3 regions of the Caballeronia sp. INML2 genome follow, and region 3 is predicted to be linked to each of the others. Evidence: predicted binding sites of a transcription regulator. Region 3 holds the regulator's gene; each other region holds the start of a gene.

Region 1 (10,158 bases), on a different contig from region 3:
GGTGTCGATGGTCAGGGTGCCGGCCGGCTGCTCCGCTGTTGCATCGAGCGACGAAACCTGGTTGATGCCGAGCGACGCCAGCGAGATCGAGCCGCTGCCTTTGCCGACCGCGCTGCCGATGATCGCGGAAAGCTGGTTCTTGATCGTGTTGACCGCGGAGTTGCCGAGCAGCACGCCGCCCTGCGAGCCGACCGACGCGGTGCTGTCGAACGAGGTATAGGAGCTGATCGTCGAGACGACCGTGTTGTACAGGTTGACGAAGTTCGAGATCGCGCTCGAAATCGACGACGTGTCCTGCGTGACGGTTACCGTCTGCGTGCTCGCGGGCGTCGTCACGGCCGCCGACGTGAGGTTAAGCGTCACGCCCTTGATCGCGCTCGTGACCGTATTGCTCGAGCTCGTGCCCGAGACGCCGCCGACCTTGTACATCGCGTCCTGCGCGGAGGCGCTTTGAGACCAGCCGTTGCTGACGGATGCGTCCGAGATCGTGGAAGCCGCGCCGTTCTGCCCGGCCGTCGATGAGACCGCGAGCTTGTTCAGGTCGCTGCCGTCCGCCGCGCCGCTGATCGTGGTCGAGATGACGTTCGAGGCGCCCGTCGTCGTGGAGTTGAGCACGAGGTGCTGGCCGTCGGTGCCCGTCACGATGGTCGCGCTCACGCCCGGGTTGCCCGACGCGTTGTTGATGGCGGCGGCGATGCCCGAGAGCGTGTTGTTGCTGCTCGTGATGTTGATCGACATCGACTTGGAGCCGACGGTGATCTGCATCGTGCCGGTGCCGAGGTGCTTGTCCGTCGTGAAGCCGGTCGAGGTCAGCGATTGCGCCTTCGCGATCTGCGAGACCGTCACGTCGTAGCTGCCTGCCACGGCGCCGGTGGCGCCCGTCGCGGTGATGCCCGTGCCGGTCACGTTGGTCGTGAACGTCGACATCAGCGAACCGTCGGTCAGGCTCGTCATCGTGGTCTGAAGCGTCGAAAGCGCCGACGACAGCGTGCCGATCGCCGAAAGCTTCGTGTTGTCGTTCGTTTGCGCGGCGGCCAGGGATGCGCTTTGGCCGGCCGTTTTCGCGTTCACCATCGCCGTGACAAGCGAATTGACATCCATCGACGAGTTACCGGTCGCGCCGCTGATGATGGATTGCGCTGCTTCGGCAAGCGCCGCGTTTGCAGCCGCCTGGGTCTGCGCGGCGGTCGCCGCCGTGGTGGTCGTACTGATCGTGGACATCGGGTAACTCCGTGTATCGCGCTGTCGATTGAATGCGCGTGATCGCAGTCAACTGCTCGTTGCGGGAAACAACCTCTTGCGTGTGCGTTCGTGAGTACGGGCGCACACGCAAGCGGTCGAAACGCGGCTTCGTCGCCGTGACGGCCCGACGCCGGATCTTCGAAATCGAAGATCCGGCGTCGGGTGCTGCCTGGGCGGATTGCTTAGCCGAGGAGCTTCAGAACTTGCTGCGGCAGCGAGTTCGCTTGCGCGAGCACCGAGATACCAGCCTGTTGCAGCACCTGCGCCTTGCTGAGGTTCGCCGTTTCCTGCGCGAAGTTCGCGTCGGTGATCTGCGATTGAGCCGACGACAGATCGGTCGATTCAGCCTGCTGCGACGACGCGATTGCGCTCAGACGGTTCTGGGCGGCACCCAGCGTCGCCTGGACGTTGTTGAGCGTCTGCAGCGCGTTGTCGATCGAGACCAGCGCGACGTTGGCACCCGTCGTCGTGCTGATGTCGAGGTTCGCCACCGTGTCCGGCGTGTTGATCTTGTTGATCGACTTCGTCAGGTCGGCGATCGCGGAGCTCACGGCCGCGCCCATCGAACCGGCGACGCCCGAGCTGAACGACAGCGTGTTTTCATGCGGCGCTGCAGCCGTGCCCGTGCCCGCGGTGCCCGTGCCGAAGATGGCCGAGACAGCGGTCGAGTTCAGCGCGACGTTGTTCTGGTCGGTGAACGTGAAGCCGCCCTTGCCGTCCGACAGCACGTTGATCGAGGTGATCGCCGCGCCGGAAGACGTGTAGCCGCCGCCCGTCGTCAGCGACAGGTTCGAGAACGTGCCGAGCGTGTTGCCCTTCTGAACCATGCCGCCGCCGAGCGAATTCGCGCCCATGTCCTGGCTCAGGTCCAGGTTGATCGTCTGACCGACGTTCGCGCCGACCTGGAAGCTCAGGCTGCCAGCGGAGCCGTCCAGAATGTTCCGGCCGTTGTACGTCGTCTGCGAAGCGATACGGTTCACTTCAGCGATCTGCTGCGACACTTCCTTCTGCAGCGAAGCCTGGTCGCTCGACGAGAGCGAACCGCTGGCGGCTTGCACGGCCAGCGTACGGATACGCTGCAGGCTGGAGGTCATCGACGAGAGCGCGCTCGAAGCCGTTTGCGCAATCGACACACCGTCGTTCGCGTTCGAAACGCCCTGGTTCAGGCCGTTGATCTGCGTTTGCATCCGGTTCGAGATCGCGAGGCCGGCAGCATCGTCAGCAGCGCTGTTGATGCGCTTGCCCGACGACAGGCGGGTGATGGCCGACGACAGCGCGCTCTGCGTGCTGTTGAGGTTCTGCTGGGCAACCAGCGAGTTGATATTGCTATTGATACCGATCATTTTTTGCTCTCCTGGGAGACTTTGTATGGCTTTGGCTTTGGCACCGAGTGTTGCCTGGCGGTCCTGCGCTCGGTGATAGCCGGCCGCCTACTTGTGGTTATCGGGCCCCTCGAAAAAAACTTAAGGCCCCGCGCAAACGATTTGTGTAATGAATGCGTTCGTAAGCCTGCGGAAGCTCGCCGGGCAAGGCACCGCTTTCCCGCGTATCCTTTTTCGTCCGTCCTTTTCGCGCATTCGGAGCACACATGCAGACACGCAGCATCGGCACATCGGAACTGAAAGTCGCGCCGCTCGTCTTCGGCGGCAACGTGTTCGGCTGGACCGCCGACGAGCGCACGTCGTTCTCGATCCTCGACGCGTTCGTCGATCACGGCCTGAATTTCATCGACACCGCCGACGTCTATTCCGCCTGGGTGGACGGCCACCAGGGCGGCGAATCGGAGACGATCATCGGCAAGTGGTTCAAGGAAAGCGGCAAGCGTCACAAAGTCGTGCTCGCGACGAAAGTGGGCAAGCTCTCCACGCGCGCCGGGCTGACGGCGGCCAACATCGCGGCGGCCGTCGACGATTCGCTGAGGCGCCTGAAGACCGATTACATCGACGTCTACTTCTCTCATTACGACGACGAGAACACGCCGCTCGATGAAACGCTCGCCGCGTATCAGCAGCTCATCAAGGCGGGAAAGGTGAGGGTGATCGGCGCGTCGAACTACTCGGGCGAGCGGCTGGACGCGGCGTTGAACCTCGCGAAGGAGTCGGGCTTGCCGGCCTATCAGATCCTTCAGCCCGAATACAACCTCTACGATCGCGAAGACTACGAAACCGGTCTGGAGCCGGTGGCGACACGGCACAAGATCGCGGTCGTGCCGTACTACGCGCTTGCGAGCGGCTTTCTGTCGGGCAAGTACCGGTCGAAGGAAGACACGCTGCACAAGACACGCGGCTCGCGCGTCGAAAAATATCTGAACCCGCGCGGCTTCAGGATTCTCGATGCGCTCGACGAAGTCGCGAAGCGCAACGACACGACGCCCGCGACCGTCGCGCTCGCATGGATGATCGCGCGCCCGAGCGTGACGGCGCCGATCGCCAGCGCCACGTCGGTCGCGCAACTGGAAAGCCTCGCCGCCGCGACGCGCCTGCGACTCGCCGCCGACGACATCCAGCTCCTCGACGAAGCCAGCGCGTGGCAGAAATAAATCTGTTGCATCAATGAGTTGGATGGATCGGGGGAGTTGGCAGTGGCGCGGTGTTCTGGTAACATCGCGCCCGAATCGAGAAATGTGCCCGATTTCCTGCCTTCGCCTCTGAAAATGACAACGTCAACGAGCAGCGGCGAACGGCTCCGAAACGCGCCTTCGTGTGGTTCTTTCGAAAGCGCATGCCGCTTCCGCGGCTGAATCCCAACGCTCTCTTTTCCGGCCTCCGTGGCCGCTTTGCTCGTGTCCGTCGCGCCGTTTCGTGTCCGGCGGACGATCGGAGTGCCGGGGCGCGGCAGCTCGTAACGTCGCGCGCTTGAAAATACGTTTAGCAAACTCAGGATTTACATGACCACTATCGTCCTCAAAGAAAACGAGCCGTTCGATGTCGCGATTCGGCGTTTCCGCCGCACCATCGAGCGCAATGGCCTGATCGCCGAACTGCGCGAGCGCCAGTCGTACGAAAAGCCGACCACCGAGCGCAAGCGCAAGAAGGCCGCCGCTGTCGCGCGCCTGCGCAAGCGCCTGCGCAGCCAGATGCTGCCGAAGAAGATGCACTAAGCGTCTTTCGTGGGCGAGGATTTTCGGGTCCTCACCCGCATGGCAAAACGGCGGTGCGACCCGTAAGGGCGCACCGCCGTTTTGTTTGTGCCTCGAACTACAGGATTGCAGGCGTCACACGAACGCGTGACGCTTTCCGAGCGCCGCGAGCTGATCCGGCCAATCGGAGATATCGGCGTAATCGTGCACTTCCTCCAGCTCGATCAGCAGATCGATGACGTTCGGATCGTAGGCATTCACGTTCGATGCGTACAGCGCGCGCAGCAGCTCGCCGTCGCGCGCGTGCCGATAGTACGAGATCCCGACGCCTTCCAGCTCCGGCTCATACAGATCGTCGCGCACGAGCGAGCCGATCGCGCACTTGCGGCCTTCCGGACTTCGGAGCCGGCACGACCCGTTGTCGTCTTCGGACACCGCACGCTGCGTCAGCAAGTGCTCGCTGACGCGCTCGTAAATCTCCTTCAGGCTCAACATCGTAATAGGGCTCAACATCACAGCACCTGCAATATCACGCAGCCGTTTTGAGAAGTTCGGCGGACAGCCCGAACTGACGCGCGATCGATGTCAGACGTTCGCGCCATTCCCATCTGCCGAAGACGTCATGCACGTTCTGCAGGCAGGAGAGCAATTCGACGGTGTTGGGATCGAACACGTTGATGCGCGCACGAAGGAGCGCGCGCCTGAGCGCCGCGACGCCGACATCCATGTACGCCGGCACCTGCTCGGGCGGCTTCGCGATGTAGCGAATGGGCACGCCTTCCATCGCGGTGATGTAGTCGCGCGGCTTGATGAAGCTCCCGACAGGACAGCCGCCGCAATATCCGCGATACGCGCCGCCGCCGCGCGGCAGCAGAGCCGCTTGCCCTTGCACGAAAAGATGCTGTACCGCGCCGTTGAAAATCTCCTGATGGGTCAGGAAGTTCAAGCTTTTCATGATCATCTCCCCTGCGCCCCTGCGCAGCGGCCAAGCGTTATGTATTCGAGAACCTGCACCTGCTTTCCGAATGCGGCGGCGTCGTTGCGAAAGTGATGCAACCTGAATCAACGCTTCGCCGCCCGGACACTGCCTCGAGCATGGCGGTTTCCCGGCCTGGGCCTGCGGTCTCACAAGGCCCCGTGTGCTCGCGTCGGATTTCTACACTCAGTGAACGGTCCGTGCACCGTCAGTTATAACGGTTCGATCCGGTAAAAAGGTGCGCCAGCGCACGCGAGGACGCCATTTTTACACGGGCCGCACGTTCGTGCAGTGCGGAAAACCCGGCCAAAATCCTTGCAGTTCGGGCGATTGCGCGTGCTTCACTGCAAAAAAATCGCCTTCCATCAGGATTTACCCTTATGTGTGCGTGCTGTGCTCAAATATGTTGTCAAAAAGCAAAAATTTTCCGCATAGGAATTGCCTCAATGTGCGGATTTGGCCACGACCTTCCGTTTGGTCTTGGGTTTTCCTCGCGAAAGGCAACTCGCGGCGTGATCGTTGACCATGCCCGTGGCCTGCATGAAGGCGTAGCAAATGGTCGTGCCGACGAACTTGCAGCCGTACTTCTTGAGCGCCTTGCTCAATGCATCCGATTCAGGCGTGGACGCGGGCGTGGGGTTCGCGGCATCGCGCGGCGTGTCGATGGTTTTGCCGTCGACGAATGACCAGACGAAGTCTGCAAACGAGCCGTGTTCCTGCTGGATCTGTTGCACGGCCCGCGCATTGAGCACCGCCGATTCGATCTTCGCCCGGTTACGCACGACCCGCGCATCCTGCACGATCCGCTCGATGTCCTTCTCGGTGAAGCGCGCCACCTCGTCGATGTCGAACGCCGCGAAGAGCGCCCGATAACCTTCGCGCTTGTTGAGGATCGTCGACCAGGAAAGGCCGGCTTGCGCGCCTTCCAGCACGAGCATTTCGAACAGATGCTGATCGTCGCGCGAGGGCACGCCCCATTCGTCGTCGTGGTACTGGATCATCGCGTCGGTCGTGGCCCAGGCGCAGCGGATGTGATCGGTGTCTGCCATTGCGAGTCCTCGTCATTGTTCTGGATCGCGCCAGCATAGCCGAACGTTCGCGCCGCGCCATCTATGCCATTCGGCCGATTGGCGCGCGCCGTGGCCACCGGTAAGCTTGCGCGCATGACTACATCTTCGACATCGGAATTCAAAGGCTTCCTGCTCGGCATCGACGGCGGCGGAAGCGGAACGCGCGTGGTCCTCGCAGACGCGCAAGGCACCGAACTCGCCCGCGCGAGCGGCGGGCCTTCGGGTCTCGGGCTTGGGGTCGAACGCGCCTGGCAATCCATCGGCGATGCGTGCCGGCGCGTGTTCGACGCCGCGGCGCTGCCCTTCGACTGGCGCAACTGCGTGCTCGGCTGCGGACTCGCGGGTGTGAACAACGCGGACTGGCTCGCGGCGTTTCATGCGTGCGCGCCGGACGTGCGCGCGCTGAGCGTCGAAAGCGACGCCTACACGACCGTGCTCGGCGCGCACGGCGGCAAATCCGGCGTGATCGTCGCGCTCGGCACGGGCAGCATCGCGGCGTCGCTGGACGAGGCGGGCGTTTGCCGCATCGCGGGCGGCTACGGCTTCCCGAGCGGCGATGAAGCCAGCGGCGCGTGGCTTGGTTTGCGCGCGGTCGTTCATCTTCAGCGCGTGCTCGATGGACGCGCGGCGGAAGACGAATGGTCGCGTGCGCTGCTCGCGCGCACCGGCGCGACGGATCGCGACAGTCTCGTCGTGTGGCTCTGCGCCGCGAACCAGACCGCCTACGCGACGCTCGCGCCGACCGTGTTCGAGTTCCACGATCATCCGGTCGCGGCGCGGCTGCTCAAACGCGCGGCACTCGAAATAGAGCGTCTGGTCTCGGCGCTGGATAAGTCGGGCGCGTTGCCAGTCGCGTTGTGCGGCGGACTTGCCGTGCCGTACGAGCCGTTCGTGCCGGCCGCGTTGCGGGAACGGGTACGAGCGCCGCGCGCGGATTCGGCGGCGGGCGCGCTCGAACTGGCGCGGCGCGCGGCGTCCGCATTCGGGGCTGCCTGCAGACCGGCGCGATAAAATACTGAGCTTTGCGGCACCACAAAGGCAGTCATGTACTCGGTCATCGCTACTGATCTCGACGGTACGCTTCTCAACAGCGACCATCAGCTGGACCCCTTCACCGCTGAAACCGTGCGCACGCTGGCGGCGCGCGGTGTGCCCATCATCATCGCGACGGGCCGGCACTACCGCGACGTCGCAGGCATTCGCGATCTGCTCGGCGTCGACGCCTATCTGATCACGTCGAACGGTGCGCGCGTGCATGCGCCCGGCGACGAACGCATCTACTCGCGCGACCTCGATCCCGCCGCCGTGCGCCGACTCGTGCAGCCGGATCTCGCGGGCGCGCATGGGCGCGTCATCGTCAATCTGTTCGCCGACGACGCCTGGCTCATCGACCGCCACGCGCCCGAACTGCTGGTCTTTCACCAGGATTCAGGCTTCAAGTACGAGGTGATGGATCTGCGCGAGCATGATGGCGAGAACATCGCGAAAGTGCTGTATATCGGCGATCCGGCCGATCTGAAGGAAATCGCCGCGAATCTCGAGCGGGAATTCGGCGACTCGCTCTACGTCACGTATTCGCTGCCGGATTGCCTCGAAGTGATGACGTCGGACGTATCAAAAGGACGGGCGCTGCGTTTCGTGCTGGAGCGGCTCGATGTCGATACCGCGCAGTGCGTCGCGTTCGGCGACAACATGAACGATATCGACCTGCTCGAAACTGCCGGGCATCCGTTCATGATGAACAACGCGAACCCCGATCTCATCAAGCGGCTGCCGAACGTGCCGCGCGTCGGGAACAACTTCGAGGCCGGCGTCGCGCACCATTTGCGCAAGCTGTTCAGTATCCGCGACGAGCTGGCGTCGCCGGGACAGACGCCCGACTGAGCGTCCGTGGCGCCGGGCCGCCGGGTTCGCCGGCGGCGCTTTGCGCTTATCCGCGGTGGCCCCAGTTGTTGCCGTAGCCGCGGTGGTTCCAGCCGGCGCGGTCATAGCGGCCATAGTCGTGGTCGTAGCCACGGTGCCAGCGCGGCGCTTCATGGCGATAGTACGGCGCGCCATACGCCGGCACCGCAGGACGCACGTACACCGGAGCCGGCGCCACGTAAGCCGGCGCGCCGAGCGAAACGCCGATGTGCAGATCGCTATGAGCCTGAGCCGCTCCCACAGCACCGATTGCAAGGCCGGTCGCGACGAGCATTTGGGTGACGATGCGCTTCATTGTCTTTCTCCTTTAAGGCGACGTGTGTCGCATGAGTTCAATGTAAGCGCCCGCCGTCTTACATGCTTCGAGGACTTGTTACGGTGTGCAAGGGCGGCGTAAGGGACGCGGGAAGCGGACTTGATCGGGCGATATCGCTGAACGCCTTACCGGGCGGCGCTTTCGCGTCATCCTGTTTCGTGGCGAAAAGGGCGCCGAGACAATTCATAAGCAGGCTGCGTAATTCGGCATTACATTTGTCGCGCCCGTTTAATCATTCGAAGGGGCGCCGTGGCGCAAAAACAAAAACGGGCGCCTGTCGCGCCCGTTTTCCTTTACTGCTGATTTTTCCGCCGACGCTTATTTCTGGCGCGTCAGAGCCGGATAAAGCACGCCCGCGAGAATGGCACCGACGATCGGCGCGATCCAGAACAGCCACAGTTGGTCGAGCGCCCAGCCGCCGACGAAGAACGCCTGGTCGACGAGCGCGCCGGATTCACCGACGTATTGGTGACCGGAATCGAAATCAGGTGAATGAGCGTCAGGCACAGGCCGATCGCGAGCGGCGCGAAGCCTTTCGGCGCGCGGTCGTCGGTGGCGCCGAGGATCACGAACAGGAAGAAGAACGTCATCGCGACTTCGCAGACCAGCGCCGCCGCCATCGAGAAATGACCCGGCGAGTGTTCGCCGAAGCCATTCGCGGCAAATCCGCTCGACGCGAATTCGAAGTTCGGGTTGCCCGTGGCGATCAGGTAGATGACCCATGCGCCGAGCGTCGCGCCGATCACTTGCGCGGCGATGTACGGCACGAGATCGCGCACCGGGAAGCGGCCAGCCGTCGCGAGACCGATGCTCACAGCCGGATTCAGGTGGCAACCGGAAACGTGACCGATGGCGTAGGCCATCGTGAGCACCGTGAGACCGAATGCCAGCGAAACGCCGGCGAAACCGATGCCGAGTTGAGGAAAGGCAGCGGCGAGCACGGCGCTTCCGCAGCCGCCCAGCACGAGCCAGAAAGTACCGAAAACTTCAGCGCCGAGACGCTTCGACAAATGCATGATTCTGCCTTCGTGAAAGAATGAAAAGCCGTTGATTTAAAACAAGAACGCGTGGCGCGCTTGCGCAGCGGAGTTTAAGCGCGGAGTCTTTTGCGAACTGTCAAAAATGGTCGATCGGCTCTCGATTCACGGGCATCGGACTGGACTTCGGATTCTTCCTTATGGGCGGGGAAAGCGCAGCGCCCGAAGGGCGCGTGCATAAAAAAATGCCGCCCGGCAGCGGGCGGCATTCGATGCGATTTTGGCAAACAGGCGGCGGTATCAGCCGACTGCAACCTGACGCAGCACCGGGCGCTTCGCGGCCTGGAGCATCGCGGTATAGCTCTCGACGTAGTTCTGCGCCATCGTGTGTGCGCTGAATCGGCGTTCGAACTGCGCGCGGATTTCGGTGCGCGACAGCTCATCGAGACGTTGCAGCGCGCCGACTGCGCCCGGCACGTCTTCGCAGATAAAGCCCGTCACGCCGTGATCGATCACTTCAGGCACCGAGCCACGGTTGAACGCGATCACCGGCGTACCGCAGGCCATCGCCTCGA
Region 2 (10,158 bases), on a different contig from region 3:
CGGCTCGCGCGGTCCGATGATCGGCGGCGCGCTTCTGGACGCCGCGGGCTTCGCCGCGCTCGCCTTCGTCGATGCGACGACGCCCACGGCCGCGCTCTTCGTGCCGTTCCTGCTGATTCCGTCCGGCATGGGCCTCGCGGTCCCGGCGATGACGACCGCGTTGCTCGGCACCGTCGGCCACGAGCGCGCCGGCACGGCGTCGGCGGTCCTCAACACGGCGCGGCAGGCGGCGGGCTCGATCGGCGTCGCGGCGTTCGGCGCGCTCGCGGCGCACGGCGACGGCGCGGCGAACGCGCAACATATCGTCGATGCGGTGCGCTCGTCGGCGTGGATTTCCGTGGCGCTCCTGCTGGGCGCGGCGCTGATCGCGCGTCATGTGAACAATCCGGCGAGCGCGAAACGGGAAGCCGCGACACCCGCGTGCGGTGCGCTTCCCGAAGAGGCGGAATGAGGACGGGCGGCGGCAGGTACGTCCGTTGCGAACTTCGGCCGAAGCACGCTGAAAAACCGAGAGCGCGCGCCGATCCATCACTCGAAGGAAGATTCAGGAGATCACCATGTCGACGATGCCTCGCTCCCCCGAAGAGCCGCTCGAACCGGACCCGGACAAGCTGCTCGACCCGGACGCCCCGCCGAACCCCGACGACCCGGACATGCCCGATGGACCCGATTCCGCCACGCCGATGGTGCCCGCCGATCCGAAGAACGGCGAGCCGCGCATGTGAGCCGCTCAACAGCCAATGGGCGCGCACACGAAGCAATGCCCGCGCGGCCGCAAAAGCCGCGCGGGCATTCTTCTGTGGACTGGGCTGAAACGCTACAGGCTCGTCGTCTGCACGGTGCCGGTTTCCAGCGCGCGCTCGATCAGCGCTTCCTGCTGCGCCTTGCGCACGGCATCGGCGACGAGCGTATCGGGCGCTTCGACTTCCGCCTTGATCGCGCCGATGATGCCTTCAGCTTCGACGATCACGAGCGACTCCGCCGAATCCGCGCGGCTGATGATGACGCGCGCCGGTCCGCCGCCTTCCGCGATGCTCGCGCAGAACTGCATCTTTTGCCCGCCGATTACCTGCTCGAATGTTTGAATCATCGCTGCCTTCCGCGTTGGTTGGACAAAAGCTGACACAGGCTGCGCACCGTGCGGCGCGCAGCCTGCCTTTTCATTGATCCGCGCACGTTCACTAGGTTCAATTCTGTAAGCATGCGGACGGCGGCGCAAGTTCAGCGTCTTGCATCATCGAGTTTTCGAAGGACGGCGGCGGTGGCGTCGTCGGCGGGAAAGAATGCCTCGATCGCCAACTCGGACAGCGTGATATCGACCGGCGTGCCGAAGACCGTCGTCGTGCTGAAGAACGACAGCACGCCGTATTGCGTACGCATGCGCAACGGCACGACGACCGGGTCGGTTTCCGCCCGCGCCGCGTGCCCGGCATGGGCAGGCGCGGGATACGCCTCGAGTTCCGCGAAGAGCGCGGCAAGCGTCGCATCGCCCGAGACGTCGATCTGCCGGCGCAACCGGGCGAGCAGATGCGCACGCCACTCGTGCCAGTTGTCGATGACATCGGCAAGGCCTTGCGGATGCATCGACAGGCGAAGCACGTTCACCGGCGGCGCGAGCCGTTGCGCATGCGCCGATGCGACGAGCGGTGCGAAAGCCGCGTTGGCCGCGACCATCGTCCAGTGACGATCGACGGCGAGCGCCGGATACGGCTCGTGCCCCTTCAACACGAGATCGACCGCGCGCCGCGCGGCGGCGAGTTGCGGATCGGCCAGCGCGCGCTCGCGATACAACGGCGCATAACCGGCCGCGACGAGCAGCGTGTTGCGCGCGCGCAGCGGCACGTCCAGTCGCTCGGCGAGGCGCATGAGCATTTCGCGGCTCGGCAGCGAGCGGCCCGATTCGACGAAGCTCAGATGGCGCGTGGACACATCGGCGACGCCCGCGAGATCGAGCTGGCTCATGCGTCGGCGCTGCCGCCATTCGCGCAACAGTGTGCCGACGCTCGATTGGACGTCGGCGCGTGCGAGGGTCGAGTTCATGTCGCCGATGTTAGACGAAGCGCGTGCATCGAATCCATTACCTGCGGCGTAATCGCGATGTTCGGTTTCTGTCCGCAGACGAACGAGCGCAAGTTTTACTGCGCAAACATTTGCGCAGAAGAAATTGCGCGCCTCCCCTTAATGTCTTGCTAATAAAAGCCGATAAGCTCCTCAACAAGCGAACAATGCGTCGCGAGCCGTGCGCGCCTCGATCCGGGCACGCACGGCCCGCGGCGCCGGACATCTGCGGAGAAATCATGTTTGTCATCATCGGATGGGTCCTGGTCATCGGCTCGGTGATCGGGAGTTTTATCGGCGTGGGCGGTCACCTCGCCGCCCTCGTGCAACCGTTCGAGCTGCTGTGTATTTTCGGCGCGGCCATCGGCGCGTTCGTCGTATCGAATCCGACGGCCACGCTCAAGAAGACCCTGCAAGCCATCCCGAAGGCCTTCAAGGGCGGCGGATACACCAAGGAGAAATACCTCGCCCTGATCGCGCTGCTTTACGAGCTGCTCCAAAAGGCGCGCAAGGAAGGAATGATGGCGCTCGAAGCCGATGTCGACGCGCCCGAGTCCAGCCCGCTCTTTCAGAAGTATGAGCACGTGATGGCCGATCATCATCTTCTCGACTTCATCGTCGACTATCTGCGCATGATGTCGGCGGGCAACGTCAACGCGCTCGAAATGCAGGATCTGATGGACGAGGAGCTGGAAACGCATCACACGGAAAGCTCGGTCGCGGCCAATGCTATCCAGAAGATGGCGGACGGCCTGCCTGCGTTCGGCATCGTCGCGGCGGTGATGGGCGTCGTGCACACGATGGGCTCGGTCGGCGCCGCGCCCGCGGTGCTCGGCGAGATGATCGCGGGCGCGCTCGTCGGCACGTTCCTCGGCATTCTGCTGGCCTATGGCTTCATCGGCCCGCTCGCGGATCTGCTCAACGCCAAGGGCGCGGCTGAAGCGAAGCCGTTCCAGTGCGTGAAGTCCGTGCTGCTCGCATCGATGAACGGCTATGCGCCGACGATAGCTGTCGAGTTCGGCCGCAAGGTGCTCTTCACCGCCGACCGTCCGAGCTTCAAGGAACTCGACGACGCGGTGCGCGCAACCAAGATGCCGAAGTCGGCTTCGTAACGTCACGGCATAGACATCATGGCTGAGAAACCATCACGCGATCCGCTGCAATCGGTGCTCGCGCCTACCGTCGTCGTGAAGCGCAAGAAGAAGGCGCACGGCCACGGGCATCATGGCGGCGCGTGGAAAATCGCCTACGCCGACTTCGTCACCGCGATGATGGCGTTCTTTCTGCTGATGTGGCTGCTCGGCTCGACCTCGAAGTACGACAAGGAAGGCATCGAGCAGTACTTCAATACGCCGCTCTCCGCGTTGTTCGGCAACGATGGCGGCGCCTCGGCGCATACGAGCGTCATCACGGGCGGCGGCAAGGATCTGTCGAGCTCGCGTCCGGGCGAAGGCAACAAGAGTCAGCCGCAGCCCGTGCCGCAATCGATCGCACGCGCGGCCGTCGCGAAGGACGACCTGCAGAAGCTGCAGCAGCTCAAGCAGAAGCTGATGGCGCTCATCGAGCAGATGCCCGCGTTGCGCGCGTTCAAGGATCAGATTCGCATCGCCATCACGAGCGAGGGATTGCGCATCGAGATCGTCGATTCGCTCAAGCGGCCGATGTTCGCTTCCGGCAGCTCGAAGCTCGAAGGCTATGTGACGACGATTCTGACCAACATCGGCGCGTCGCTGAATGATGTCGATAACCGCGTGTCGATCGCGGGGCATACGGATGCGGTCGCCTATTCGGGCGGTCAGGCCGGTTATTCGAACTGGGAGCTGTCGAGCGAGCGCGCCAATGCCGCAAGGCGCGCGCTCGTTGCGGGGGGCATGAAGGAAAGCAAGGTATTGCAGGTGCGCGGGCTGGCCGACGTGCTGCCGCTCAACAAGGATGTCGTCGATGAGCCTACGAATCGGCGCATCAGTATTCTCGTTCTGAACAAGGCGGCCGAGCAGGCGTTCTTCCGCGATGGCGGACGCACTACGGTGGATGAAACGCGCCCTGTCGATGCGGCGATTCCGGCGGCAGTGGCAGCGAGGTCGAATGCGCCGGCGGTGATCGTGAAATAAGGCTTCGGTCAAAGCGCCATGTACTCGACGAGTGCATGGCGCTTTTTCGTTCAGCCGATCCACTCCGCAGCCGTCTGCACGACCAGCCAGAGATTCGCCGCACTGATCACGGCAAACAGCAGCCACGCGACGAGCTTCATATGCGGCTTGTTCGCGAACGTCCCCATCAGGCTTCGATCGCTCGTCATCCTGATGAGCGGATAGAGCGCGAACGGCAACTGCAGGCTGAGCACGACCTGACTCGCGACGAGCAGCTTCCCGACTGCCCCGTTGCCCATCACATAGACGCCGATCAACGCCGGCACAAGTGCGAGCGCACGCGTGATGAACCTTCGCTGATAGCAAGGAATCTTCAGGCGCAGGAACCCTTCCATGATCACCTGCCCCGCGATGGTCCCGGTGAACGTGGAGCTTTGTCCCGAAGCAAACAGCGTCACCGCGAAGAGAATCGCGGCAAGCCCCGTTCCGACGATCGGTGCGAGCAACTTGTACGCATCCTCGATTTCCGTGACTTGTATATGCCCGGTCGCATGAAACGCCGATGCCGCGAGTATCAGGATCGCCGCATTGATGAGCAGCGCAAGCATGAGCGACACGATGGTGTCGAGCCGCGACAGCGTGATCGCCGAAGCAAGGCTCTTCGCATCGCGATTCACGACGCGCGTCTGCACGATCGACGAATGCAGATACAGGTTATGCGGCATCACGGTCGCACCGAGAATCCCAATCGCGAGATAGAGCGGCTCGCGCTCGCTCAACGCGTGAATCGAAGGCACGAGCCCCGCAGCGACCGATGGCCAGTGCGGCTTGACGAGCACGAGCTCGACGACATAACCCACGCCGATCGTTGCAATGAGCCCGAGCATGATCGCTTCGAGATCGCGAAAGTTCTTGCCCTTCAGGCCGAGCACGATGAGCGTATCGAACGCGGTGAGCACCACGCCCCATATCAGCGAAACCCCGAACAGCAGATGAAACGCGAGCGCGCCGCCCAGCACCTCCGCGAGATCGCACGCGATGATCGACAACTCCGCCAGCATCCATTGCGCATTCGCGACTGGTTTCGCATAGCGCTCGCGTGACAACTGTGCAAGATCTTTTCCCGTGACGATGCCGAGCCGCATCGAGAGACATTGCAGCACCATCGCCGCGATGCTCGACAGCATGACCACGAAGAGCAGGCTATAGCCGTAACGCGATCCGGCTTCGATATCCGTCGCCCAGTTGCCCGGGTCCATATAGCCGATGGAGATGAGCAAGCCCGGCCCCGCGAATTGCAAGAGCTTCTTCCAGAGCGGCGCGCCCGGCGAAACGGCCACCGAGCCTTTGACTTCCGATGGACAAAACGGCGCGGTGGCGGTGGTCGGCAGATTGAAAGGCAATTTATCGGTTCCTGATGCGATATTGGGGACAACATCACGTACGCGGACAAGCTGCGAACGATGTGCTTCTAAGTGGCTTACAAACCGCCTCACGCGGGCGAGTCTATCATCGGCTGCACGCAATCACAGACGTGTGCAGCGTGCGCTCCAATCTGACGAAAACGCCATTCGTTCGCCAGCATGTCGTCACCGTGACGCACATAGAATCCAGTGGTGGCTGTGGTAAGCGTGCCGACGCTGCACATCGCGCAACCGCACGCCGCGTTCATCCTTCACTCGCATGAGGAGTACGCCATGAAACTGGTCACACGCATCGCCATCGTCGCGCTCGCTGCCGCACCGCTTGCCGCGCTCGCACAGTCCGACGGCCTGACACGCGCACAGGTCAAAGAGGATCTGCAACGCGTCGAGCAAGCCGGCTATAACCCGTCCGAACGCGACGCCTTCTATCCGGCCGACATCCAGGCAGCGGAAGCGAAGGTCGGCTCGCTTGGCGCTTATGGCGCATCCACGGAGGGTAGCTCGTCTTCAGGACGCACGATGTCGACGACACCGCTCGGACAGACGCCGCAGTAAGCGGACGGTCATTCCCATCAAGAAGAGACACGCGCGGCTTCCATCGACCGCGAATGATCCCGCGCCGTCTCGCTACGCGACATAGAGCGTTACCTGCGCTCAGCCCCCGCTATTCCCATCATTTTCAAGCAGGCGCCCGACCCTTCCGCGCGCTTTCGCAAGCTTGCTTTCAATTCGCCTAATCTGACAGACGCGCCATATTCAAGTCATATTGTCGTTGGCACCCGGCCACTACCATAGCGACACGCATGGCGAACCGCACGCCTCGCTCGCCGCACTTGCCTCTTTCGCAGCGCCCTTCCCCAGCATCTTCCGAACGACTCAATGTGGATAGTCAACGTTGCGCTTAAACGGCCCTACACGTTCATCGTGATGGCCATCATGATTCTGCTGGCGACGCCCTTCGTCCTCGTGACGACGCCGGTGGACGTGCTCCCCGAAATCGATATTCCCGTCGTCAGCATCATCTGGAACTACACGGGTCTGTCCTCCCAGGACATGGCCAATCGCATCGCGTCGGTCAACGAGCGCAGTCTCACGACCACCGTGAACAACATCGAGCATATCGAGTCGCAATCGCTGCCCGGCATCGCGATCATCAAGCTCTTTCTGCAACCGACGGCGAACATCCAGACCGCGATCGCCCAGACCGTCGCCGTCGAGCAGGCGCAATTGAAGCAGATGCCGCCGGGCGCGACGCCGCCGCTCGTCATCAGCTATTCGGCGTCGAGCATTCCGGTGATCCAGCTCGGCCTTTCCAGCCCGAAGCAGTCCGAGCAGGATCTGAACGACACCGCGCTCAATTTCCTGCGCCCGCAACTCGTGACGATTCCCGGCGCGGCCGTGCCTTATCCGTATGGCGGCAAGACGCGTCTCATCTCCGTCGATCTCGACACGCGCGCACTGCTCGCCAAGGGCCTGACGCCGACCGATGTCGTGCAGGCCGTCAACGCGCAGAATCTGATCCTGCCGACCGGCACCGCGAAGATCGGCCCGAGGGAATACACGATCAACATGAACGGTTCCCCCGCGACCGTCGCGGGCCTGAACGACATTCCCGTGCGCACCCTCAACGGCGCGACGACTTATCTGCGCGAAGTCGCGCACGTGCGCGACGGCTTCTCGCCGCAAACCAATATCGTGCGGCAGGACGGGCATCGCGGCGTGCTGATCTCGGTGCTGAAAAACGGCAACGCGTCGACGCTGTCCATCGTCAACACGCTGCAAGACCTCTTGCCGCAAGCGCGCGCATCGTTGCCGCCGGATCTGAAGATCAGCGCGCTCTTCGATCAGTCCGTATTCGTGAAGGCCGCCGTGCAGGGCGTGGTGCGCGAGGCGCTGATCGCCGCCGCGCTTACCGCCGCGATGATCCTGCTCTTTCTCGGCAACTGGCGCAGCACCTGCATCATCGCGATCTCGATCCCGCTCTCGATTCTTTCGTCGCTGATCGTGCTGCATGCGCTCGGGCAGACCATCAACATCATGACGCTCGGCGGCCTCGCGCTCGCCGTCGGCATTCTCGTCGACGACGCGACGGTGACCATCGAGAACATCGAACGCCATCTGCATCTGGGCACGAATCTGCACGACGCGATTCTCGAAGGCGCGGGTGAAATCGCGGTGCCCGCGCTCGTTTCGACGCTGTGCATCTGCATCGTGTTCGTGCCGATGTTCTTTCTCACCGGCGTCGCCAAGTTCCTGTTCGTGCCGCTCGCGGAAGCCGTCGTGTTCGCGATGATCGCGTCGTACATCCTGTCGCGCACGCTGGTTCCGACGCTGGCAATGCTTTTGATGGGACACGCCCACGCGCCCGATGCGAAAGCGAAGCCGAATCTTTTCATGCGCATGCATCGTCGTTTCGACCGCGGCTTCGAGCGCATGCGCGGCGCGTACATCGTCATTCTGTCGACGCTGCTCGTGAAAAGGCGCCTGTTCGCCACGCTCTTTCTCGGCTTTTGCCTGCTCTCGACGGCGCTCGTGTTCGTGCTCGGCGAGGACTTCTTCCCGAGCGTCGATGCGGGCGATATCCGCATGCACATGCGCGCGCCGACCGGCACGCGCATCGAGGAAACCGCGCGCCTCGCGGACGAAGTCGAAAAGGTCGTGCGCCAGATCGTGCCCCAGGACGAACTCGCCACGATACTCGATAACCTCGGCCTGCCTTATAGCGGCATCAATCTCTCGTACAGCAATGCGGGAACCATCGGCACGCTCGACGGCGAAATCCAGGTCGCGCTCAATCCCGATCACGCGCCGACGCAGAAATACATCGACCAACTGCGCGCGCTCCTGCCGCGCCGCTTTCCCGGCGTCGAGTTCTTCTTTCAGCCGGCGGACATCGTGACGCAGATCCTGAACTTCGGTCTGCCCGCCGCCATCGACGTGCAGATTCAAGGGCAGAACGCTCAAGCGAACTTCGAAGTCGCAAGCAAGCTGATGAAGCAGGTCCGCATGATTCCCGGCAATGTCGACACGCACATCCAGCAGAAGCTCGACGAACCCGCGATCAACCTGCAGATGGATCGCACGCGCCTGCAACAACTGAATCTCTCCGCAAGCAACGTCGCGCAGAACGTGCTCGTCTCGCTGTCGGGAAGCTCGCAGACGGCGCCCGGCTTCTGGTTCAATCCACGCAATGGCGTCGAGTACAACCTCGCGGTGCAGACGCCCCAGTATCAGGTCTCGTCGATCGACGAGCTGCTGCGCACGCCCGTGTCCGCATCGATCAACGGCCCGACGCAACTGCTCGGCAATCTCGTGCGCATCTCGCCGGAGAATCAGTTCGCGGTGGTCACGCACTACAACATCCGGCCCGTGATCGATCTCTTCGTGAGCGTCGAAGGGCGCGATCTCGGCGGCGTCGCGCGCCAGGTAAATTCTCTCGTCGATGAAGCGCGCAAGACGCTTCCGCGCGGCAGCCAGATCGTCGTGCGCGGCCAGGTCGAGACGATGCGCACGTCGTTCTTCGGTCTCGGGCTGGGCGTCGCGATGGCGATCGTGCTCGTGTATCTGCTGATCGTCGTGAACTTCCAGTCGTGGATCGATCCGCTCATCATCGTGAGTGCGTTGCCCGCCGCGCTCGCGGGCATCGTCTGGATGCTCTTCCTCACCGGCACGCATCTGAGCGTGCCGGCGCTCACCGGCGCGATCATGACGATGGGCGTCGCGACCGCGAACAGCATTCTGATGGTCTCGTTCGCGCGTCAGCGTCTGAACGCCGGCATGCCGGCGCTCACCGCCGCGCTGGAAGCGGGCGCGAGCCGCATACGCCCCGTGCTGATGACCGCCTTCGCGATGATCATCGGCATGATTCCGATGGCGCTCGGTCTCGGCGAAGGCGCGGAGCAGAACGCGCCGCTCGGCCGCGCCGTGATCGGCGGGCTGCTCTTCGCAACGGTTTCCACACTCTTTTTCGTGCCGCTCGTCTTCGCGGGCATCCATGCGCGCCTCGCGCGCCGCGCCGCGCGCAAGGGCCCCGGGCAGCATGAAGACGGCAGCGGCCAACACTGACATCACAGCATCCCGACGAACATGACCGAAAAGAACCACGCATCGCTTGCGATTCCCGCTCGCGACCCGAACGAAGGGCCCGCGCTGCCGCCGCGCCATGTCGAATGGAAGCGCGCGAAGATCGCGCTCGTCATCGTGCTCGCGTTGCTCGCGATCGGCGCGGCGCGCACCGTCGTCACCGATGTGCTGCACAGCCGCTCGATTGCCTCGCGCACGCAACAGAACGCACAGCAGTATGTGAATGTCGTGTTGCCGACGCAAACCGACGGCGGCGGTGAAACGACCTTGCCCGGCACGCTGCGCGGCTTCGTGGAATCGCCGATCTACGCCCGCGCAACAGGTTATCTGCTGCACTGGTATGTCGATATCGGCACGCGCGTGAAACAAGGCCAGTTGCTCGCCGATCTCGACACGCCCGAGATCGATCAGGAGCTGGCGCAAGCGGTCGCGCAACGCGATCAGACGGCATCGAGCCTCGGCCTCGCGAAGAGCTCGCTCGAACGCTGGCAGCAGTTGCGTCA
Region 3 (10,158 bases):
ACGGCGGTCGGCGACGACGATCAGGCCATCTACGGCTGGCGCGGCGCAACGCTCGAAAACCTCGCGCAGCTCGGCAAGGATTTTGCGAAGCTGCACGTCGTCAAGCTGGAGCAGAACTATCGCTCGACGGTGCGCATCCTGACGGCGGCGAACAATGTCATCGCGAACAATCCGAAGCTGTTCGAAAAGAAACTGTGGTCCGAGCACGGCATGGGCGACACGATCACCGTCACCGGCTGCAACGACGAGGAGCACGAGGCGGAATCCGTCGTGTTCCGGCTATCGGCGCACAAGTTCGAGCGGCGCACGCAGTTCCGCGACTACGCGATTCTTTATCGCGGCAATTTTCAGGCGCGCATCTTCGAGCAAGTGCTGCGGCGCGAGCGCATTCCTTATGTGCTGTCGGGCGGGCAGTCGTTTTTCGACAAGGCGGAGATCAAGGATCTCATCGCGTATCTGCGCCTGATCGCCAATCCCGACGACGATCCCGCGTTCATTCGCGCGATCACGACTCCGCGGCGAGGCGTCGGCAATACCACGCTCGAAGCGCTCGGCGCGTTCGCGGGCGCGGCGAAGGTGTCGCTCTTCGAGGCGGTGTTCATGGGCGGCATCGAGGCGCGTCTGTCTGCGCGGCAGGTCGAGCCGCTACGCACCTTCTGCGAATGGATTCGCCGGCTGTCGGACCGCGCGGCACGCGATCCCGCGACCGAAGTGCTCGACGACATGATGGAAGCCATCCACTACGAGTCGTATCTCTACGATGCGTACGACGAGCGCCAGGCGCAGTCGAAATGGCAGAACGTGCTCGAGTTTCTCGAATGGCTCAAGCGCAAGGGCACGAAGCCCGAAGCCGCGCCGGGAACGGAGCAGACAGGCTACGACACCGCCGACGGGTTCGCCGATGAAGGCAAGAACCTGCTCGGCCTGATCCAGACCGTCGCGCTGATGTCGATGCTCGAAGGCAAGGAGGAAGATCCGGATGCGGTGCGGTTGTCGACGGTGCATGCGTCGAAGGGACTGGAGTATCCGCACGTGTTTCTGGTGGGCGTCGAAGAAGGGATCATGCCGCATCGCGGCAGCTCGGACGACGACGCGCCCGTCGACGATTCGCGCATCGAGGAAGAGCGCCGGCTGATGTATGTCGCGATCACGCGCGCGCAGCGCAGTCTGCATCTGAACTGGTGCAAGAAGAGAAAGCGCGCGCGGGAGACGGTGGTGTGCGAGCCCTCGCGCTTCATCCCCGAGATGCTGCTCGACGATGCGCCGCCACCGACCGCCGAGGAAAAGCCGCTGTCGCCGAAGGATCGTATGGCGATGCTCAAGGCGATGCTGCAGAAACCTTGATGCCTTCTTCGTGCTCCAAACAAAAAACCCTGCGCCGCAAGACGCAGGGTTTTTCTCATTGCACTCGAGAAGGTTACTTCGCCGCGTTCACCATGTAATCGACGGCCGCCTTCACGTCCGCATCCGGCGCGTTCGATCCGCCCTTCGGCGGCATCGCGCCTTTGCCGTGCAGCGCGTAGTTATAGACGGTGTCCATCGGCTCCTTCAGGCGCGGCGCCCATGCGGCCTTGTCGCCGAACTTCGGCGCGTTGAGCACGCCGGCCGCGTGACACGCCTGGCAGACTTGCTCGTAGAGTGCCTTGCCGGCCTGCGCGGCATCCGCGCTTTGACCGCCGGCCGCCGGCGCAGCCGATGCAGCCTGCGGCACCGATGCCAGCGCCGCGACGGCTGCCGCCGCCTGCGCGTTCTCATTCGCGCTCGCTCCCGCCGGAGCCGCCGCGCCCGAAGCCGCTGCCGCACCTGATGCGCCCGCGCTCGCCGCTGGGCCCGACGCGGGTTGCGCCGGTTCGGCCAGTTTGCCGCCGCTGCCGTTCGCCATATAGACAACCGCGCGCGCAATTTCGAAGTCGCTGTAATCGTCGGGGCTGGCGCCGCCGCGTGCGGGCATCGCGCCCTTGCCGTTGAGCGCGTTGTGCAGGAGCGTGTCGTAGCCTTCGCCGATGCGCGGGGCCCACGCGCCGGCATCGCCGAACTTCGGTGCGCCAGCGGTGCCCGCTGCGTGACAGGCCGAGCAGACGGCCTTGAAAACTTCTTCGCCGGTCTTGTAGACGCGCGGTGCGTTGGCATCGCGGATATCGACCTGCGCGGCGGGCGCGATGCGCTCCTTCACCGACTGCTCGATGTCCGTGCCCGCGCCGGTACGCGTCGAGTTGTTCACATACACCGCGAGCAGAATGATGATGGCGACCGGGATGCCGAATCCCGCGATGACCGCGGCGATGAGTTGGCCGGGTGTCTTGATCGGGGCTCCGTGGGGTGCTTCGCTCATGCTTGTCTCGTCTCCCGTTTTTTGGTGTGAGTCGGTTCAGTGACAGCGTGACAGCTACCGCATTGCGCTTGCGCGGGCCTTGGGGAAAGGCACGGTCGATTATAGACGGAACGCTTAACTGTCGGCGCGAGGTGGCCGGGGCGGCGGTGCGGGCGTTTACCCGAATCGTGTGATGCTTCGCGCGATGCGTCCAGGCCCGTGCGATGGACGAAGTCATGGAAAACAGGTATTCTCTCGGATTCGCATGGGCCTTGTAGGCGCCTTTTGTTTTCGGGCGCTCCCTCACGCAAGGCCTTTCTCCGATGCGCCCGTAGCTCAATGGATAGAGTACTGCCCTCCGAAGGCAGGGGTTGCTGGTTCGATCCCAGCCGGGCGCGCCAATGAATTCCCCCTCGATCCGGTTGTCGTTCGTTGGTTGTTTCTGTCCGCGATTCCGCCGGCCCGGCTGAACTAGCGCTCGCCGGAAAACGCTCCCGATTCGCCCACCATCGTCCCCCACCCAAACCCCATCCCCGCCAACCACCTCCGATACGCCACCGCCATCCGATCACACCGCTGATGCAGCTCCGCATCGAGATCGAGCGGCAGACGCCGAGGCCATTGCGACTCGACGATCGGCGTGTCCTGCATCAGGATCTCCATATTGAAGTCGTAGAGCGCCTGATCGGAATGCGTCGTGTCGTCCTCATGAATCGACACGAGCCACGCGCGCGTCTCCGTCTGCGTCACCGGCGACGCCGCCAGCATGATATGCAGCGCGCCCTGCCCGCCCGATGCCATCTTCGTGAGACTCGCGATCAACGGCCGCTTGACGCGATACACATAGTCGATCATCGCGCCGCCGCCCTGCCCCGGAATCCCCGCGGGCTGCCAGTATCGACACTGCCGCGCTTCGAGTCCGCCATCGGAAGTCTGCACGACTTCATAGTCCGGCACTTCCGTATGCGTCTCTTCGCCCAGAATCCCCACATGCACGAACGAAAAGTGCGCCATATCGAGAAAATTCTCGACGACGCGCGGCGCCGACGACCTCACAGTCTGCGGCGCGAGATTGATGCGCCGCCCCCCGGGAATCGCGGCTTCGGGAAAGAAATCGAGCGCGTAAGCCGGTTCGCTCAAGCACATCCACACGACGCCGTACTTCTCCTCGCTGACGAAGGTCGTCGCGCAGGCACGCTTCGAAGGACGCAGCGACGGATTCGACGGAATGTGCAGACACTGCCCTTCGATGTCGTAACGCCAGCCGTGATAAGGGCACACGATCTGATCGCGCATCACATGTCCGAGCGACAACTGCGCGCCCCGATGCGGACAGTAATCGCGCCACACATGCGCCGCGCCGACACTGTCACGCCACACGACGATCCGCTCATCGGCGACGACGAACCCGCGCGCAGCGCCTTCGGGAACGTCTTCGCTATTGCAAACCGGCAGCCATTCGCCAGCCAGAGAAAGAGATTCGTCGCGCATCACAGTGAATCAGAAATAGAAGTCCGAAAGCCGTTATTACACGAAACACAGCGTCTTCACAAAACGTTGCAAAATAGCGGATCGCTCGCTCGGCGCAATTCGATGCCACTCCATCCAGCCGATGCCACGCGACGGGGCCGCAGTACATGACAGCAAGATAAAAGAAAGAAATCACCATCCAGGGGTTCAGTATGGAGCAGGCGCATCAACCGGCACGCCGGACTTATGCCTTCGCATGGTCCGAACACCGGAATCCCGAACGCGAGCAGGCCACGCTGCGGGTCTGGATGGGAGCGGCGGTTCTTCTGGCCTACGGCGTCTTCGCCTGGCTACGCCCTTCATACGATGCACTGCTGGTTGCACGCCTCGTCGCGCTCTATGTGTCTTACGGCGCGGTGACGCTCCTGATCGTGAGCCGCATGAGTTCGCCTTCGGAGAAGCGTCTCACCGTCACGACCATCGCCGATCAAACCCTGCTCGGGCTCGCGCTCGCGGCGGGCGGTGCGATCGCGCTACCGCTCATCTGGGTGATGTTCTGGTTTCTGATCGGCTCGGGATGCCGATACGGCAAGCGCACGCTCGCCGTGTCGTGCGCGACGGCGCTCATCATCGTGATCGCGCTCGGTATCTGGCAGCCGTGGTGGCGCGCCAATCTTCCCGCCGCGATCGGGCTGGGCTTGAGCGTGCTGGGCGCATCGGTGTATTTGAGCGTGCTCGTCGATCGGCTCGGCAACGCGAATCGCGATCTCGCACGTCAGGCATCGACCGATCCGCTCACCGGTCTGTCCAACCGATACGCGCTCGAGCGGGTCGTCGATCGCGCGATGAGCACGCGCGATGCCGATGGCGACCACGCCGCCGCGCTCCTCCTCATCGACCTCGACGGCTTCAAGGAAGTGAACGATACCTACGGTCACGCCGTCGGCGACATGCTGCTGCAAGCCTTCGCGCAATCGCTCGCGAAGCGCATGCGCAAGACGGACACGATCGCGCGTCTGGGCGGCGACGAGTTCGTCGTGCTCGCGCATCAGGTACGCGATCGCGCGGCGGTGCTGTCGGTGGCCGACAGCATTCACTCGGTGCTCGGCGCGATGACCTCGGTGCAGGAGCGGCCGGTGTCGGTATCGGCGAGCATCGGCGCGTGTCTGCTTTCCAGCGCGACGGCCGCGCAACAATCCGGCATCACCGCCGTGCTGCGCGCCGCCGACCGTGCGATGTATCGCGCAAAAAGTCTCGGCGAAGGGAAAACCGTCTTCGCCGAAACGCGCGACTTCGAAGCGAATTGAATCGACGTGCCCGCATGCAGGCGGGCACCCCGGCTCAAGGCCGGATCACGCCTCGACGCTCGTCCACGCCTGCTCGCGCAGCTTCGTGCGCAGACGCGCGACCGCCTGGCTGTGCAACTGGCACACACGCGATTCGCTGACTTCCATCACCGCGCCGATTTCGCGCAGGTTCAGACCGCGTTCGTAGTAGAGGCTCATCAGCAGCTTCTCGCGCTCGGGCAGCTTGTCGATCGCTTCGATCAACGCACCGCGCAGGCTGTCGTCGAGCAGCGCCGAAAGCGGGTCCGAGCGATCGACGCAATAGCGGTCGAGGAACGGCTCGTCGTCGGCGGAGCGGTCGAAGTCTTCGTAGTAGATCAGCTGGCTGCCGTGCAGATCCTGGAGCATCGACTGATATTCGTCGAGCGGCATGTTCATGTGCTCGGCGATCTCCGTCTCGCTTGCGGAGCGGCCGAGGTTCTGCTCGACCTTGTGCACCGCCGATTCCACTTCGCGCGACGTCTTGCGCATGCTGCGCGGCAGCCAGTCGTTCGCGCGCAGCTCGTCGAGCATCGCGCCGCGAATGCGCTGGCTCGCGTAGGTTTCGAATTGCGCGCCCTGATCTTCCTTGTAGCGGCTCGCCGCGTCCATGAGTCCGATCATGCCGGCCTGGATGAGATCGTCGAGATCGACGCTCGCCGGCATCTTGGCGACGAGCTGAAGCCCCAGTCGGCGAACGAGCGGCGCATATTTCGTCAGGACGTCCGACTGTGAGAGTTTGCCTTGGGCGTTATACATCTTGGTCACCTATCTTGATCACATCGACGCCGTGCTGGTCATTGCAAAGTCGTGAAGCGCGGCCACACGATGCGCCGCCTCCCGCCCGCCCTGTTCAGAGTCGCCAACCGGAATTCGCGCGTCTGGCTGACCGTTCGCCGCGCGCATGTACGGCGCGGGGCGCATCGGCCAGTGCAGGAGCTCCGCCGCAATCGCGCGGTAGTCGCGCGCCGCGGCCGTAGCCGGGAACGCTTCGACTGCGCAGCGTGAAAGCTCCTTCGCCCGAGCGACGCGCGCATCCTCGGACACATACCCTGCCTGCACGAGCGACACGGCCAGATACCGGCTCGCGACGCCCGACAGGTTGTCGAACGCGACCGCCGCGTCGGCCGGGTTCTGCACGTGATTGATGAGCACGCGGAACTGGCCGATCGCATGGGCGTAGTGCAGGCGCTTCATGCACGCATACGCCTCGGTGATCGCCGACGCAGCCACCCGCGTCACGATGAGAAAGTCATGCGCCTGCGCCGCGAGCGTCGACAGTGCGCCGTGACGGTCCAGTTGCGCGTCGATGAGAACGATGTCCGCCGGACCATCGAGCAATGCGCGGCACTGCGCGGCGTCGTGACTGATGCGCTCGTCGCGCGGCGCGGCGATCTGCGAGAAGCCGAACGGCGTGCGCTCGACGACATCGGCGAGCGCGCGGCGGCCCGACATCACAGCGGCGAGCGCGCCTGCATCGGAGAGGCCCAGCATGCGGCTCGCCGAGCCCGCGCCCCGATGCTCGTCGATGACGAGCACATCCTTGCCGTGCACGGACAGCGCCGCGCCGAGATTCACCACCGCCGACGTGCATCCGATGCCCGCCGGCCCGCCCGCCACCGCCACCACGCGCGAACCGGCGCGCGTGAGCAGCCGTCGCAGACCTTCCGCCTGGTCGAGCACGAACTTATCCAAAGTGCACCTCATGCAGTTCGGTCGTGGCGCGCGCGGACAGTGCGGAGAGCAGCGCCGGCACTTCTTCGTCCTGCGGCACGAACGGCGAGCCGTCGCGCGGAATGCAGAACGCGCTCTTGATGAGGAAACGCTTGGTCGCGACGTACAGGTTCTCCGGTACCTTCTGGCCGGTCGACACGTAATGCACCGGCAGCTTGTAGCGGATGACGGTATCGAGCACGCCGCCGAGATTCGTCGCTTCGTCGAGCTTGGTCAGGATGCAGCCCGCGAGCGGCGGCTGATCCGCCGCGCTCTTGTATGCCTGCACGACTTCGTTGAGCGTGTCGCCGTGGCTCGTCGCGTTGAGCAGCAGGATGCGCTGCACCGGATGGCCCGCGCCGCACAGCATCGCGATCTGGTCCGAGACCATGCGGTCGCGCTGGCTCATGCCGATCGTGTCGATCAGCACGATATGTTTGTTGCGCAGCTCGGAAAGCGCGAGCTGCAGGTCGGCGGCGTCCTTCACCGCGTGCACCGACACGCCGAGGATCTTGCCGAAGATGCGCAACTGCTCGTGCGCGCCGATCCGGTAGCTGTCGGTCGTGAGCAGCGCGACCTTGCTCGCGCCGAAGCGCATCACGCAGCGCGCCGCGAGCTTCGCCGTGGTCGTCGTCTTGCCGACGCCCGTCGGGCCCATCAGCGCGAACACGCCGCCGCGCTCCATCAGCGCGTCTTCGCTATCCATCACCGGGATATTCGATTCGAGCACCTGCTGCACCCATTCGAGCGCGCCTTCCACGTTTTCCATTTCCGGCATGTTCTCCACCATCATGCGGACGAGCTGCGCGGAAAAACCGGCGGCGAAAAGACGCTTGGTCAGCAGGCCCCCGGTCGGGTTGCGGCGCTGGCGCTCGCCCCACAACAGACCGGAGAACTGCTCTTCCATCATCGTGCGCATCGACGAAAGCTCGTTCATCACCGTTTCGTTGACGACTTGCTCCATGCGCGCGCGGATCGCTTCGGTCACGACGGCCGCCGCGTTCGCCGGCAGACCTTCGAAGGCGCCTTTGGGCGCGGCCGTCGCGGTGCTTGCCGCCGGTGCGTCGGCGTGCGGCGCGCTCGCGTTGATCTTCTGCGCGGCACGGCGTGCGGCGACCTGCGCGGCCTCGCGTGCCCAGTCAGGCGTTTCGACCTTCGATTGAGCGCGCGTCTGACCGGCGGCCTCGACGCGGCTCGTTTGAGCCTGCGCCTGCGCTTGCTGGCGAATCGCGTACTTGCCGGCTTCCGGCATCTTGTCGGCGCGCGTCTCATGCGCGGCGACCGGCACCGGCACGCCCATGCCGCGTGCGATCGCGGCGGACGCCGTGAGCGGACGGTTCGACGGCATCGTCGCCTGCTGCGCGATGCGCTTCGCGTGCTCGATCAGCCACGGGTTCGATTCGGCCATCGTGCGCGGCGCTTCTTCGCCGGACGTCGCGTCGTGTTCGTGCGCGAACTCGTCTTCATCGTCGGCGTCGGTGTTCGCGCCGAAGACCGACGAGAACACGTCGCCGCTCGCGTAGGGATTCGCGGCGGATTGTTTTGCCGGCATCGCGGCCGCCGCAGCCGCCAGAGCGGCGCGCGGCGTGCTCGTCGAACGCACTGCCTGTTCCTTCGCGGCCGGCGAGATCGACGCGATATCGCTGTCCGCGACGCCGACGATCTCGACGGAGCCGTCATCCAGCGTTCGATTCGACAACACCACGGCATCGGGGCCGAGCGCTTCACGAACCTGGCGCAATGCGTCGCGGCTGTTCGCGCCAATGAATTTACGAATATTCAAACTTGCCCCCGATGAGGTGTAACTGCGATCTTTAGCAAGCGGACCCACTTGGCTCATTGCCGTGTCCGCTTTTCAGTGAGGCCATTATTGCGAACTTCACCCTTCGTCCATCGCTGGATAAAGGGTGAGAAAAAGGGGTATTTCGGCTGATGGAAATGCGGCGCCGGGCGCGCGAAGGTTGCGCGCGCCGGAAAAAGATTCCGCTTTGCTTCTGTCCGAACGCTCGCCCGACGGCGTAAGCTTTAGGGCAGTTCGCTCACCGTCCGGCTCGCCTGTACGAGCGTCCGGACACTCACAGGAGACTTCTTCGCATGGCGTCCGCTGTCCCCTCCGCGCAGTCCGTTTTTCCCGAAAGTCAAACCACCGGCGCGCGTCTCGTCGTCGATGCGCTCGTGCATCACGGCGTCGAGCGCGTGTTCTGCGTGCCCGGCGAGAGCTTTCTCGCCGTGCTCGATTCCCTGCACGACGAGACCTCGCACATTCAGACGATCGTCTGCCGCCACGAGGCGGGCGCGGCGAACATGGCCGAGGCGGTCGGCAAGCTGACGGGCAAGCCGGGCGTCGCGATCGTCACGCGCGGGCCGGGCGCGACGCACGCGTCGATCGGCGTGCACACCGCGTTTCAGGATTCGACGCCGATGATCCTGCTCATTGGCCAATGCGCGCGGGAACACATGGACCGCGAGGCGTTTCAGGAAATCGACTATCGCCGGATGTTCGGGCAGATGGCGAAATGGGTCGCGCAGATCGACGATCCGCGCCGCGTGCCGGAATACATGAGCCACGCGTTCCACACCGCGACGTCGGGCCGTCCGGGGCCGGTCGTGCTCGCGCTGCCGGAAGACATGCTGACGGAAACGGTCGCAGCCGCGCCGCCGGCGCCGCGTTATCAGCGCGTGGCGGCATCGCCGTCGGCGGCGCAAATCGAGCGGTTGCGCGAGTTGCTTGCCCACGCGAAGAAGCCGTTCGTGATCGCGGGCGGCAGCGGCTGGACGCTCGAGGCGACGCAGGACTTCGCACGCTTCGTCGAGCAATGGCAGTTGCCGGTGGGCTGCGCATTCCGCTATCAGGACACGCTCTCGAACGAGCATCCGAACTATGCCGGCGATGTCGGCCTCGGCATCAATCCGGCACTCGCCGCGCGCGTGCGCGATGCCGACGTGCTCTTCGTGCTCGGCCCGCGCATGGGCGAATCGACGACGGGCGGCTACACACTGCTCGACATCCCGAAGACGAAGCAGACGCTCATTCACGTGCATCAGGGCGCGGAGGAACTCGGGCGCGTCTACAGCGCCGATCTTCCGATCGTCTCGGGCATGCCGGAAATCGCGTCGATGCTCGCGGCGCTGACGCCGCCCGCGAACATCGCGTGGCATGGCGAGGCCGAAGCCGCGCACGCCGCGTATCTCGAATGGCGCAAGCCGCGCCCGATGCTTGGCGATGTCCAGCTCGGCGAAATCATGCGCCAGCTCGCCGAAACGATTCCCGCCGATTCGATCCTCACGAACGGCGCGGGAAATTACGCGACGTGGCTGCATCGGCACTATTCATATCGG

Evidence for each region. Region 3 encodes FliA, which starts transcription of late flagellar genes. Its sites were predicted from a motif close to CTAAAGTTTNNNNNNNNNNNGCCGNTA; they were not measured.
Region 1: a site for FliA is predicted at 2,684-2,710, ahead of NCT32_RS00635 (flagellin). Genes of this name have one in related genera too.
Region 2: a site for FliA is predicted at 2,179-2,205, ahead of motA (flagellar motor stator protein MotA). Genes of this name have one in related genera too.

What each region holds. Positions count from the first base shown of each region.
Region 1 covers NZ_JALQDH010000002.1:129,412-139,569, forward strand. Annotated here, with positions in the region: gene fliD (flagellar filament capping protein FliD) at 1-1,221, opposite strand, end outside; gene NCT32_RS00635 (flagellin) at 1,425-2,585, opposite strand; gene NCT32_RS00640 (aldo/keto reductase) at 2,831-3,781, shown strand; gene rpsU (30S ribosomal protein S21) at 4,130-4,342, shown strand; gene NCT32_RS00650 (hypothetical protein) at 4,457-4,834, opposite strand; gene NCT32_RS00655 (hypothetical protein) at 4,851-5,276, opposite strand; gene NCT32_RS00660 (DNA-3-methyladenine glycosylase I) at 5,741-6,346, opposite strand; gene NCT32_RS00665 (BadF/BadG/BcrA/BcrD ATPase family protein) at 6,461-7,378, shown strand; gene NCT32_RS00670 (Cof-type HAD-IIB family hydrolase) at 7,412-8,251, shown strand; gene NCT32_RS00675 (hypothetical protein) at 8,298-8,585, opposite strand; partial or broken gene aqpZ (aquaporin Z) at 8,925-9,622, opposite strand; gene NCT32_RS00685 (glycosyltransferase family 4 protein) at 9,884-10,158, opposite strand, start outside.
Region 2 covers NZ_JALQDH010000047.1:103,951-114,108, reverse strand. Annotated here, with positions in the region: gene NCT32_RS16515 (MFS transporter) at 1-451, shown strand, start outside; gene NCT32_RS16510 (hypothetical protein) at 558-725, shown strand; gene NCT32_RS16505 (hypothetical protein) at 818-1,090, opposite strand; gene NCT32_RS16500 (helix-turn-helix domain-containing protein) at 1,222-2,040, opposite strand; gene motA (flagellar motor stator protein MotA) at 2,298-3,170, shown strand; gene motB (flagellar motor protein MotB) at 3,189-4,169, shown strand; gene NCT32_RS16485 (Nramp family divalent metal transporter) at 4,220-5,551, opposite strand; gene NCT32_RS16480 (DUF4148 domain-containing protein) at 5,846-6,127, shown strand; gene NCT32_RS16475 (efflux RND transporter permease subunit) at 6,452-9,637, shown strand; gene NCT32_RS16470 (efflux RND transporter periplasmic adaptor subunit) at 9,659-10,158, shown strand, end outside.
Region 3 covers NZ_JALQDH010000040.1:25,692-35,849, forward strand. Annotated here, with positions in the region: gene NCT32_RS13480 (UvrD-helicase domain-containing protein) at 1-1,344, shown strand, start outside; gene NCT32_RS13485 (cytochrome c5 family protein) at 1,418-2,332, opposite strand; tRNA gene NCT32_RS13490 (tRNA-Arg) at 2,637-2,712, shown strand; gene NCT32_RS13495 (aromatic ring-hydroxylating dioxygenase subunit alpha) at 2,783-3,802, opposite strand; gene NCT32_RS13500 (GGDEF domain-containing protein) at 3,994-5,088, shown strand; gene NCT32_RS13505 (RNA polymerase sigma factor FliA) at 5,134-5,865, opposite strand; gene NCT32_RS13510 (hypothetical protein) at 5,884-6,801, opposite strand; gene flhF (flagellar biosynthesis protein FlhF) at 6,794-8,602, opposite strand; gene NCT32_RS13520 (thiamine pyrophosphate-binding protein) at 8,914-10,158, shown strand, end outside.